3 regions of the Fictibacillus sp. 7GRE50 genome follow, and region 3 is predicted to be linked to each of the others. Evidence: riboswitches for the same ligand, from Rfam matches in the RefSeq annotation. Region 3 holds a riboswitch; each other region holds the start of a gene.
The links. Region 3 has a riboswitch for lysine ahead of lysA (diaminopimelate decarboxylase). Riboswitches for the same ligand answer to the same signal wherever they lie in the genome.

Region 1 (3,288 bases), on a different contig from region 3:
AGAGATTCTCCTTCCACAAGAAGTGGATGCAGATCTTGTATCCGAACTTCTTCAAGTGAAAGTATTGCAGCCGAAAAAAGGACAAAAGAAAGAGCTTGTGGAATTAGCTACTAAAAACGCGTCTTTAGCTCTTCACGAGAAATTTGCCCTGATCGAGCAAGATGAGGCGAGAACGATTAAAGCCGTTGAGAACCTTGGTGAGAGAATTGGAATTGCTGCACCTTATCGTATTGAAGCGTTCGATAACTCGAATATTCATGGAACAGACCCTGTTTCTGCCATGGTTGTTTTTGTTGACGGAAAACCGTACAAAAAGGATTATCGAAAATATAAGATCAAATCTGTGGAAGGTCCAGATGATTATGCTTCCATGAAGGAAGTTGTTCGCAGAAGATATACAAGACTATTGAGGGAAGAAGGAGAGCTTCCTAGTCTTATTCTGATCGATGGCGGAAAAGGGCAAATATCTGCGGCTCAAGATGTATTAGAGAACGAGCTTAACTTATTTATTCCAGTAGCAGGTCTATCGAAAGATGAAAAGCATAGAACCTCACAGCTTTGGATTGGGGATCCTCCTGAAATGATACACTTGCCTAGAAACAGTCAGGAATTCTATCTTCTGCAACGAATTCAAGATGAAGTTCACAGGTTCGCGATCTCCTTCCATCGAAAAGTTCGCTCTAAAAGCATGTTCGAATCAACATTAGACAGCATCGCTGGAATCGGTGACAAACGCAAAAAGATGCTGCTTCGCCACTTTGGATCGTTAAAAAAGTTAAAAGAAGCTTCTGTTGATGAGATTCAAGCAGCAGGTGTGCCTAAACCAGTAGCCGAGCTTATTGAAAAAGCATTTTTATCAAATGAGTAGTTGCAGCTATTGAGTAACTTTGTTAAAATAAATCCAACTTTATAAATATGCCATGCTTCGTATGAAGTGATGGTAGAGGAGCAGGAACCAATAGTAACCCATCTGAAGAGAAGAAGCTCTAGTGATGATGGTGGAAAGGGGATTCTTGCCGAAGTGTAAAAGGACTTCTAGCCTTTTATGCTGGACCTGTATTGAAGAAATACAGAGCTGTCACACAAGTCCCCCCAGGGTTTGTGTGGAGGACTATCTCACGAGGGGGAACAAACTTGGCTTGCTACGGATTATAGCAACAATAGGGTTTTTCCTTATTGTTGCTTTTTTGTATTTACTTTCAAAAAAAGAAGGTATACGTGCACCGTCAACAAAGTCTTCTAATAAAAGAGATAGAATCTTACAACAAGAAGGGATTGGAGTATATGGGGAGAATCGTTCAAAAATTTGGTGGAACTAGTGTAGGCTCAGTTGAGCGAATACAAAATGTTGCAAAACGAATCATCCATGAAGTAGATGCAGGAAATGAAGTCGTGGTTGTGGTTTCAGCGATGGGCAAAACAACGGATGAACTCGTAAAGCTTGCTACAGATATCAGTCAGAACCCTTCTAAACGGGAAATGGATATGCTACTTACGACGGGTGAACAGATTACGATTGCCTTATTGACGATGGCTCTGCATCAAGAAGGATATAAAGCTCAATCATTAACCGGATGGCAAGCGGGTATTCAAACCGAAGATGCTTTTTCAAATGCAAGAATACTAGACATCGATTCAGAGCGCGTATCTTCTCTATTAAAAGATGGCCATATCGTGGTTGTCGCAGGTTTTCAAGGGCTGATTCCTGAAACAAAGGATATTGCAACGCTTGGCAGAGGTGGATCTGATACAACAGCCGTTGCGCTAGCGGCAGCTTTAAAAGCCGATCGATGTGACATCTATACCGATGTGACGGGTGTATATACGACGGATCCGCGTGTAGTGGATTCAGCTAGAAAACTACCTTCGATCTCTTATGATGAGATGTTAGAGATGGCGAACCTTGGTGCTGGCGTTTTACATCCGAGAGCGGTTGAGTTTGCTAAAAACTATAGTATTACATTAGAAGTAAGATCTAGCATGAGTGAAGAACGTGGAACATTAGTTGAGGAGGAAGTGTCTATGGAACAAAATTTAATGGTTAGAGGTCTTGCGTTTGAAGGAAACATAACAAAAATTACGGTCTCTTCAGTTCCCAATGAAATACACGCGTTAGCGGAATTGTTTACTATTTTGGCATCAAACGGCATCAATGTAGACATCATCATTCAGAATGTCCTAAATGAAGAAAAAACGAATATTTCGTTCTCGATTGAATCAAACTCATTATCTGCTACACAAGAAGTACTTGCTGCGCATCAAGGGAAATTAGGATTCGAATCGATCAGTTATGAACAAGGTCTTGCAAAAGTGTCAATCGTTGGCTCAGGCATGATCTCAAATCCTGGCGTTGCCGCTAAAATGTTTAAAGCTCTTTCAGACGAAGATATTATGATAAAAATGGTAAGCACTTCTGAGATTAAAGTATCAACCGTCGTGAAACAAGAAGATATGATTAAGTCGATAGAAACGCTGCATGATGTGTTTGAGCTAGATGCTCGTGTTCCCGTTCAGAACACATAGGACCAAACATTGAAAAAAGCCGGCAATACGCCGGCTTTTGTTATTCAATCGTATCTTTTTTGTCCCATTGAACAGTAATAAAAACTTTGTTTCGTTTTGTAGATTCTAAAGCTTCTGTTGTGCATTTTTTTTGCAGCTGAACTTGTTCAGCGAGGAAGCCTGCTTCTAGGCTGAACGTTTGATGATTGAAGTTTTCCATTCGCTGCATGATCAGTTGAGAGTTTAAAGAGAAATTCATCTCAGTTTTCGAAGCTTCGATCATTTCAAGAGTGCCCCAGCCTGCTTCAACAAAAAAAGCGTGAACTTCTTCCATCGTATGTAAAGGATATTTTCTAGCCAAGTGTCTTCCTGCCCAATAGAGAATATTTCGTTCTTGTTTGCCAAGAAGTTCAGGCAACAAATCGCTTCGAAGGATCTCATACCCAAAAGCTGAAACAGAAAGCTGTTCTACAGGGGTGTTATCATCCTTTGTCTTTTGTTTAAACATTCTGCATCCCTTCTTTCTAATTTTTATTATAACGGGAAAGCGGTTTAAACTCTATAGCAACTATCGGTATTTGTCGAAAATCTTAAACCTCCAAAAGCGTTGATGTATCAAGAAAATTTACGTATTTAGTTGTTAGCGTTTTCTTGACGGTGTCAAACGATGGGAGTAAAATGGACATGTTGCTAGTTAATTAAGCTAATTGTTTAACACTCATCCTCTAGAAGAGGAAACTTAAAACGCTTACATGTGGAGAGGAACAAAGATTAGCAGCCAGAGAG
Region 2 (3,288 bases), on a different contig from region 3:
GTTTGAATGAGCCCCCCTCTTGTCTGCATACATATGTATATGTAGATAAAGGGGGGTTACCTTTTGCTTAAGCGCAGAAAAATGAAACTTCGAAAAGGGCCACTTCCATTCCGATTTGTACTATTGATCTCATTTATTCTGTTTACTTTTATAACGATTCAAGGGCTATGGCTTGTAAACAAAGGGATCGAACCAACACTTATGTTGATTGCTCAAAAGAAAACGGAAGAAATCGCCGCACTTGCAATAAGTGAAGCGATCGACAATGAAATTTTAGGGCCTTCGGAAATGAATGACATCATCGAATATAAGACCGATACAGAAGGAAATGTAGTCTTTGCTGGAATCAATCAGAGTGTAGTCAACCAGGTTGCCAACCAGTCACAAAAAGTCGTTCAAAAATACCTGAAGGAAATAGAAGAAGGAAAAGCACACGAAGTAATAACCAATGATGAGTTAGGAATAACAGCCTATAAGAACGAACCGGGTGTTATTATGGAAATACCTCTTGGGCAAGCAACAAGAAACTCTCTCCTAGCTAACTTAGGGCCGAAAATTCCTATCAAATTTATGTTGATTGGTGAAGCGAACACAGATATCGAAGAGAAAATAGAGAATTCAGGGATCAACAATACGTGGATCAATATTGATATTGTAGTCACAGTGAAAACGAGGATCGTTATTCCTTTTGCGACAGAAACGACAGTTGTAAAAAGACCAATAAAGATAACAGCACAGTTTATTAAAGGGGAAGTCCCTGTCTATTATAATCAATCTGGAGATCCTATTCAGCCGACTGTGCCGATTACACCAGACTTAAAAGAAAAGGAATCTCATGATGAATTGGAGCCTTCTGAAGATAGTCCATCAGAAGACACAAGTGGGGAAGAAGCAGCAGAATAAATATATTTCCTTCATTTAACAAATCCTGTTTAGGTTGACCATTCGTCCTAGTTTGTTATAATTGAAATTGAATTTAAAATTTTATATGTCTTTAAGCCTATCACCGATGGGGTAGAGGAGCGGATTTTATAAGTACTTTTTCAGAGAGTGACGTCTGTGAAGAAAAAGGAAAGGAACTTCCGCCGAAGCAAAAGTAAACCGTCTGTTCACTTTTGCTGGGTTTACACTAAACAAGTGTAAAACTGTCACTGCTTGGGAATTAAAAGCAGTGGAGGACTACTGATCGATGAGGAAAACCATAAATTACTTAAGTGATTGATAGCAGGTTATTTCCTTGTCTATTGATCGCTTTTTATTTTGTCCTTTTTTCCTCAACGTCCTGTAAGAACTCCTCAATATCGATGGCTAAATAAAAGAAGGAGGAACATCATGGAATTTGAGAATTCGATTTATGCGTTAATACCACCCGTATTGGCAATCTTGATGGTTGTTCTAACGCGAAGAGTGTTAGTCTCATTAGGAGCTGGGATCCTAGCGGGAGCCCTATTGCTTCACGATTTTAGTATTGTGGCTACACTGAAAGAAATTGGTACGATCGTGAAAGGGCACTTTATTTCAGACGGTGCATTAAATGAGTGGAATGTTTATATTCTTCTGTTCTTATTAATCTTAGGAATGATGACGAGCATTATCTCTTTAGCAGGTGGAAGCAGAGCTTTTGGAGAGTGGGCCATTTCTAGAGTGAAAACGAGAAGAGGTGCACAGCTTTTAACGGTTGTGTTTGGACTCGTCATTTTTATTGATGACTATTTTAATTCGTTGGCTGTCGGAAATGTAAGTAGACCTATTACTGACCGACATCGCATCTCGCGTGCGAAACTGGCATATTACCTTGATTCAACTGCAGCGCCAGTGTGTGTAATCTCACCTGTTTCAAGTTGGGGCGCGTACATTATCGGTATTATCGGAACGATCTTTGCTACACATGAGATCACAAATATGTCTGCGTTTAGTGCTTTTATTCAAATGATTCCAATGAATTTTTATGCAGTGTTTGCGTTAATCCTAGTATTTGCTGTAGCGTATTTTCAACTTGATTTTGGACCGATGAAAAAACATGAGGAAACAGCTCTTGCTACAGGAGAAGTGATTGCAGCTGATAAAAAAGCTGCAATCGGAGAAGGTATTAAGCTCGAAGAAAGTGACAAAGGAAAAGTAGGAGACCTAGTTTGGCCAATCGTAATCTTGATTATTTCAACGGTTGGATTCATGATCTATACAGGTATTCAAAATGTGAAGGGGCTAGAAGAACCAACGGCCATCTCACTTTTATCTATTTTTGAGAATACCGATGTACCAAAATCATTAGTATATGGTGGTCTGCTTGGTTTAGCTTCTGCTATATTGTTCTTCCTTCCAAAGAAGATGGGTGCTGCATCCTTAGGAAAAGGACTGGGACGCGGTATTCAGTCTATGATCGGTGCTGTTACGATCTTGCTTTTTGCATGGACGATCATCTCTATCATCGATAGCTTAGGAACAGGGACGTATCTAGCAGGGTTAGTTGATCAGCATATGAATTTAGCTTATCTGCCGTTTGTTCTTTTCGTACTGTCAGGGTTAATGGCTTTTGCGACAGGAACTTCATGGGGTACATTTGGAGTAATGCTGCCGATCGCAGCAGAAATTTCAGCTTCTACAAATATTGAGTTAATGCTTCCTGTTCTTGCTGCAGTACTAGCGGGATCTGTTTTTGGTGACCATTGTTCCCCAATATCAGATACTACCATCCTTTCTTCAACAGGAGCGGGAAGTCATCACATTGATCACGTCATGACCCAGCTTCCTTATAGCCTAGTGGCTGCTGGAGTGTCTGCCGTTGGTTATCTTGCCCTTGGGTTCACAGAAAGTGTTTGGGTCGGCCTCTTCGCATCTGCTGTAATATTTATCTTAGCGCTCTTCATAATTAAAAAAGTATCTAGTAAAAATAGCATTAGTGATCAATCTTTAAAGGCTTAATTTTTGAAAGTGTCTGGTAGTTAACCAGGCACTTTTTCTTATATTTATACGACTTTTTCCCCCTTATTCCGACAAAATAACTAAAAACATTTTGACAGGTTTTCATGTTTTGTAATATACTGAACACAGAATTATCAGAAAAAAGTAACAATTGTAAACTTTTCGACTTCATAAAAAGGGGGATACAACAATGGAAAATAGGCAGCAATGGGGAAGCCGCTATGGGTTTATATTAGCAGCGGTCGGCTCAGCAATCGGCCTAGGCAATATCTGGAGATTTCCAGCGGTTGCTTATGAGAACGGTGGAGGAGCATTCTTCATCCCATATCTTATAGCACTTTTAACGGCAGGGATTCCCTTACTAAT
Region 3 (3,288 bases):
GAATTGGCTTCCGCCTGTATCGCGGCCAGCATGCGCCATTGAAAGAGACCCCGCTACGTGCTTATGTGGGTTCCCTTCTGTTTCACAAGGAATAGAATAACCAGGGCCGCCAGCTCCAGTTCCTGTTGGATCTCCACCTTGAGCTACAAATCCAGGGATAACACGGTGGAACGTTACACCGTTGTAAAAGCCTTCGTTTGCAAGTTTTTCAAAGTTTTCTACTGTTCCAGGTGCTTCTTCTTGGTACAGATCAAATACAATTTTTTCGCCGTTTTCAAATTCAATTGAACCTTTTTTCATAAAAAACAGGCCTCCTTCTACTTCATTCAACTACCATTGTACGGTTAAATGTCTGCTCCGTAAACTAATTTACACAAAAACATTCGTTTTTAATGGAACATCATTCTTGATGAGGTCTTCATATGTTTCCCGCTTCACTACAAGCTGTTCTTCACCGTTCTCTACAAACACAACAGCTGGCCGCTGAATGCGATTATAATTGCTCGCCATACTATAACCGTAAGCTCCCGTACAGGAAACGGCTAATAAGTCGTTATCACAAACTTCAGGAAGTTCAATATCCCAGATTAACATGTCGCCACTCTCACAGCATTTTCCTGCGATTGAAACGGTTTGTGTTGGTTCTTCGTTCATCTTATTCGCTACGAATGCTTCATATTTAGCTTGATAGAGTGCAGGACGAATGTTATCTGTCATCCCACCATCAATGGACACATAATGCCTAACTCCTTCGATCTCTTTTTGAGAGCCGATTGAATAGATCGTCGTACCCGCATCACCTACGAGTGAACGTCCTGGTTCAATCCAAAGTTCAGGCAGATCTTTCCCTTCAAAGTGAATCATCTGTTTCTTCACTTCTTCAATCATGGCCGTAACGTATTGTTCAGGAGAAAGCGGTGTATCCTCTGACGTATATTGAATACCGAACCCGCCTCCAAGATTTACGACACTTGGAAAATAGTTAAAGTTTTCTTCCCACTTTTTAAAATGGCCGAACAACTTTTCAATCGCCAGAGTGAATCCTTCTGTTTCAAAGATTTGAGATCCAATATGACAATGAATCCCTAAAACGCGAAAGCCTTCAAATGCAAGTACTTCTTGAAGTGCTCTGTCTCCTTGACCATTCCCTAAATCAAATCCAAACTTAGAATCTTCCTGACCTGTAATGATGTAATCATGGGTATGGGCTTCAATTCCTGGAGTTAAACGCAGTAAGATGTCTACTTTTTTGCTAAGCTTGCTGCTCAGCATTTTTAATAAGGAGATCTCATGAAAGTTATCTACTACAATACAACCGACTCCAGCGGTAAGTGCAAATTCTAATTCTGCTAAGCTTTTGTTGTTTCCATGAAAATGTATTCTTTCAGGTGGAAATTCAGCTTGAAGTGCCGTATAAAGTTCTCCACCTGAAACTACATCCAGACTTAATCCTTCCTGTTCGATAAGCTGAAACATGGCGATGGAAGAAAAGGCTTTTGAGGCATATGCTACTTGATATCCTACCCCATTTTCCTCGAATGCTTTTTTAAAGCCTCTTGCTCTATTTTTTATCAAGGACAAATCATACAAATATAGCGGTGTTCCGTATTTTTTCGCTAGATCTACCGTATCTAAACCACCGATCCATAGATGTTGATTATCTCCAATTTTTGATGTTCCGTGTAAATTCACAAGTAATCCCCTCTCGTTGTTGATAGAGAATTCAATCCCGACAAATACAAAAGACAGCCGCAACTAAGGCAGGCTGTCAAAAACCGTACCCTCATGTCGGAATAGCTCTCCACTACAGTTGTAGTGACAGTCCGTTGCTTGTTCAGCAACGGCCCAGCATAAAAAGAGATGGAACTCTTTTTACACTTCGGCAAATTGACCTTTCAACATATTTCATCGTCATCCATGAACTCCATATGCTACTCATTCGTTTTGCGCCTCTACCTCATATGAGGCATATTTAATTAGTTATGAATTTAACACAATTTTCAACAATCAGCAAGGGACAGATTAATTAGTTGGCTGTTTTTTGGTGTTCTGCGGATGTACAATGCTAGGTCGAACTTTTGATAGCGGAACAGCTATTCGAACGACAATCTGTAGAAACGCTTTTGGATTAAACGGTAAGAGCGGCCACAAATAAGGTGTGTTCAAATTTTTGATCGTTGCCATATAGAGAACCAACAATGTGAATCCGATAATAAATCCTGGCACTTTAAACAACATAACCATCGCAATCAAGAAAAGCCGCAGGACTTTGTTTGCGATACTCAGCTCATAACTTGGTGTGGAGAAGGATCCGATCGCCGCTATCGCAACATATAGAATAACTTCAGGTACGAATAATCCTACATCTATTGCGATCTGCCCGATCAATACGGCTGCGATCAGACCCATGGCGGTCGATAGTGCACTCGGTGTATGGATGGCCGCGAGCCTTAAGATATCAATCCCGATCTCCGCAAAGATTATCTGAAGAAACAGTGGGATGTTCGTGTGTTTATTCGGACCGATAAAATCAATGAAAGGCGGTAATAATTGCTCTTCCATCGAAAACAAAAGCCACATCGGTACTAAGAATACTGAAGCCATCATACCTGTAAAGCGGGTCCATCTTAAAAAAGCACCTATAAATGGAGTCTGCCTAAACTCTTCTGCATGCTGTACGTGATGAAAGAGTGTAGTAGGTGTGATGATAACACTTGGCGATGTATCTGTGATGATTAATACATGACCTTCCATCAAGTGCTGTGCAGCAACATCTGGTCTTTCTGTATACCGGACTAAGGGAAACGGGTTCCAACCTTGTTTTACAATAAACTCTTCGATCGTCTTATCTGCCATTGGAATCCCGTCGATCTCAATAGAGTTAAGCTCTTTTCTAATAAGGTCAACGAGGCCGGGATCTGCCACATCTTGAATATAAGCGAGACATACATCCGTTTTAGAGCGTTCACCCACTTGAAGAATTTCGTGTCGTAATCGTTCATCTCGTATACGTCTTCTTGTAAGAGCAGTATTGATGATAATATTTTCCGTGTATCCATCACGGGCTCCCCTTACCACTTTCTCAATGTCCGGCTCTTCTGGTGATCTTCCTGGATAACTTCTTACATCCACAACAAATGCTTCTTCTTCTCCGTCAATGAATATAACGATCAGACCTGAAAGCATGCGGTCTACAGCTTCATCTAACGATTTCGTAATCTCTACTTGCTGATGTGCGAGATGATTATGTACAAGATCTTTTACTTTACTCGGTGCGCGATGACCATG

Region 1: it holds a riboswitch for lysine, as region 3 does, so the genes downstream of both, IHV12_RS00490 (aspartate kinase) here and lysA (diaminopimelate decarboxylase) in region 3, are expected to answer to the same signal.
Region 2: it holds a riboswitch for lysine, as region 3 does, so the genes downstream of both, IHV12_RS01905 (Na+/H+ antiporter NhaC family protein) here and lysA (diaminopimelate decarboxylase) in region 3, are expected to answer to the same signal.

What each region holds. Positions count from the first base shown of each region.
Region 1 is NZ_JACZDW010000001.1:104,245-107,532, reverse strand. Features, by position in the region: gene uvrC (excinuclease ABC subunit UvrC) at 1-868, shown strand, start outside; lysine riboswitch at 934-1,122, shown strand; gene IHV12_RS00490 (aspartate kinase) at 1,285-2,523, shown strand; gene IHV12_RS00485 (YslB family protein) at 2,564-3,010, opposite strand.
Region 2 is NZ_JACZDW010000001.1:381,778-385,065, reverse strand. Features, by position in the region: gene yunB (sporulation protein YunB) at 64-903, shown strand; lysine riboswitch at 1,008-1,190, shown strand; gene IHV12_RS01905 (Na+/H+ antiporter NhaC family protein) at 1,333-2,922, shown strand; gene IHV12_RS01900 (sodium-dependent transporter) at 3,113-3,288, shown strand, end outside.
Region 3 is NZ_JACZDW010000004.1:289,051-292,338, reverse strand. Features, by position in the region: gene IHV12_RS16600 (peptidylprolyl isomerase) at 1-300, opposite strand, end outside; gene lysA (diaminopimelate decarboxylase) at 370-1,692, opposite strand; lysine riboswitch at 1,787-1,963, opposite strand; gene IHV12_RS16590 (spore germination protein) at 2,023-3,288, opposite strand, start outside.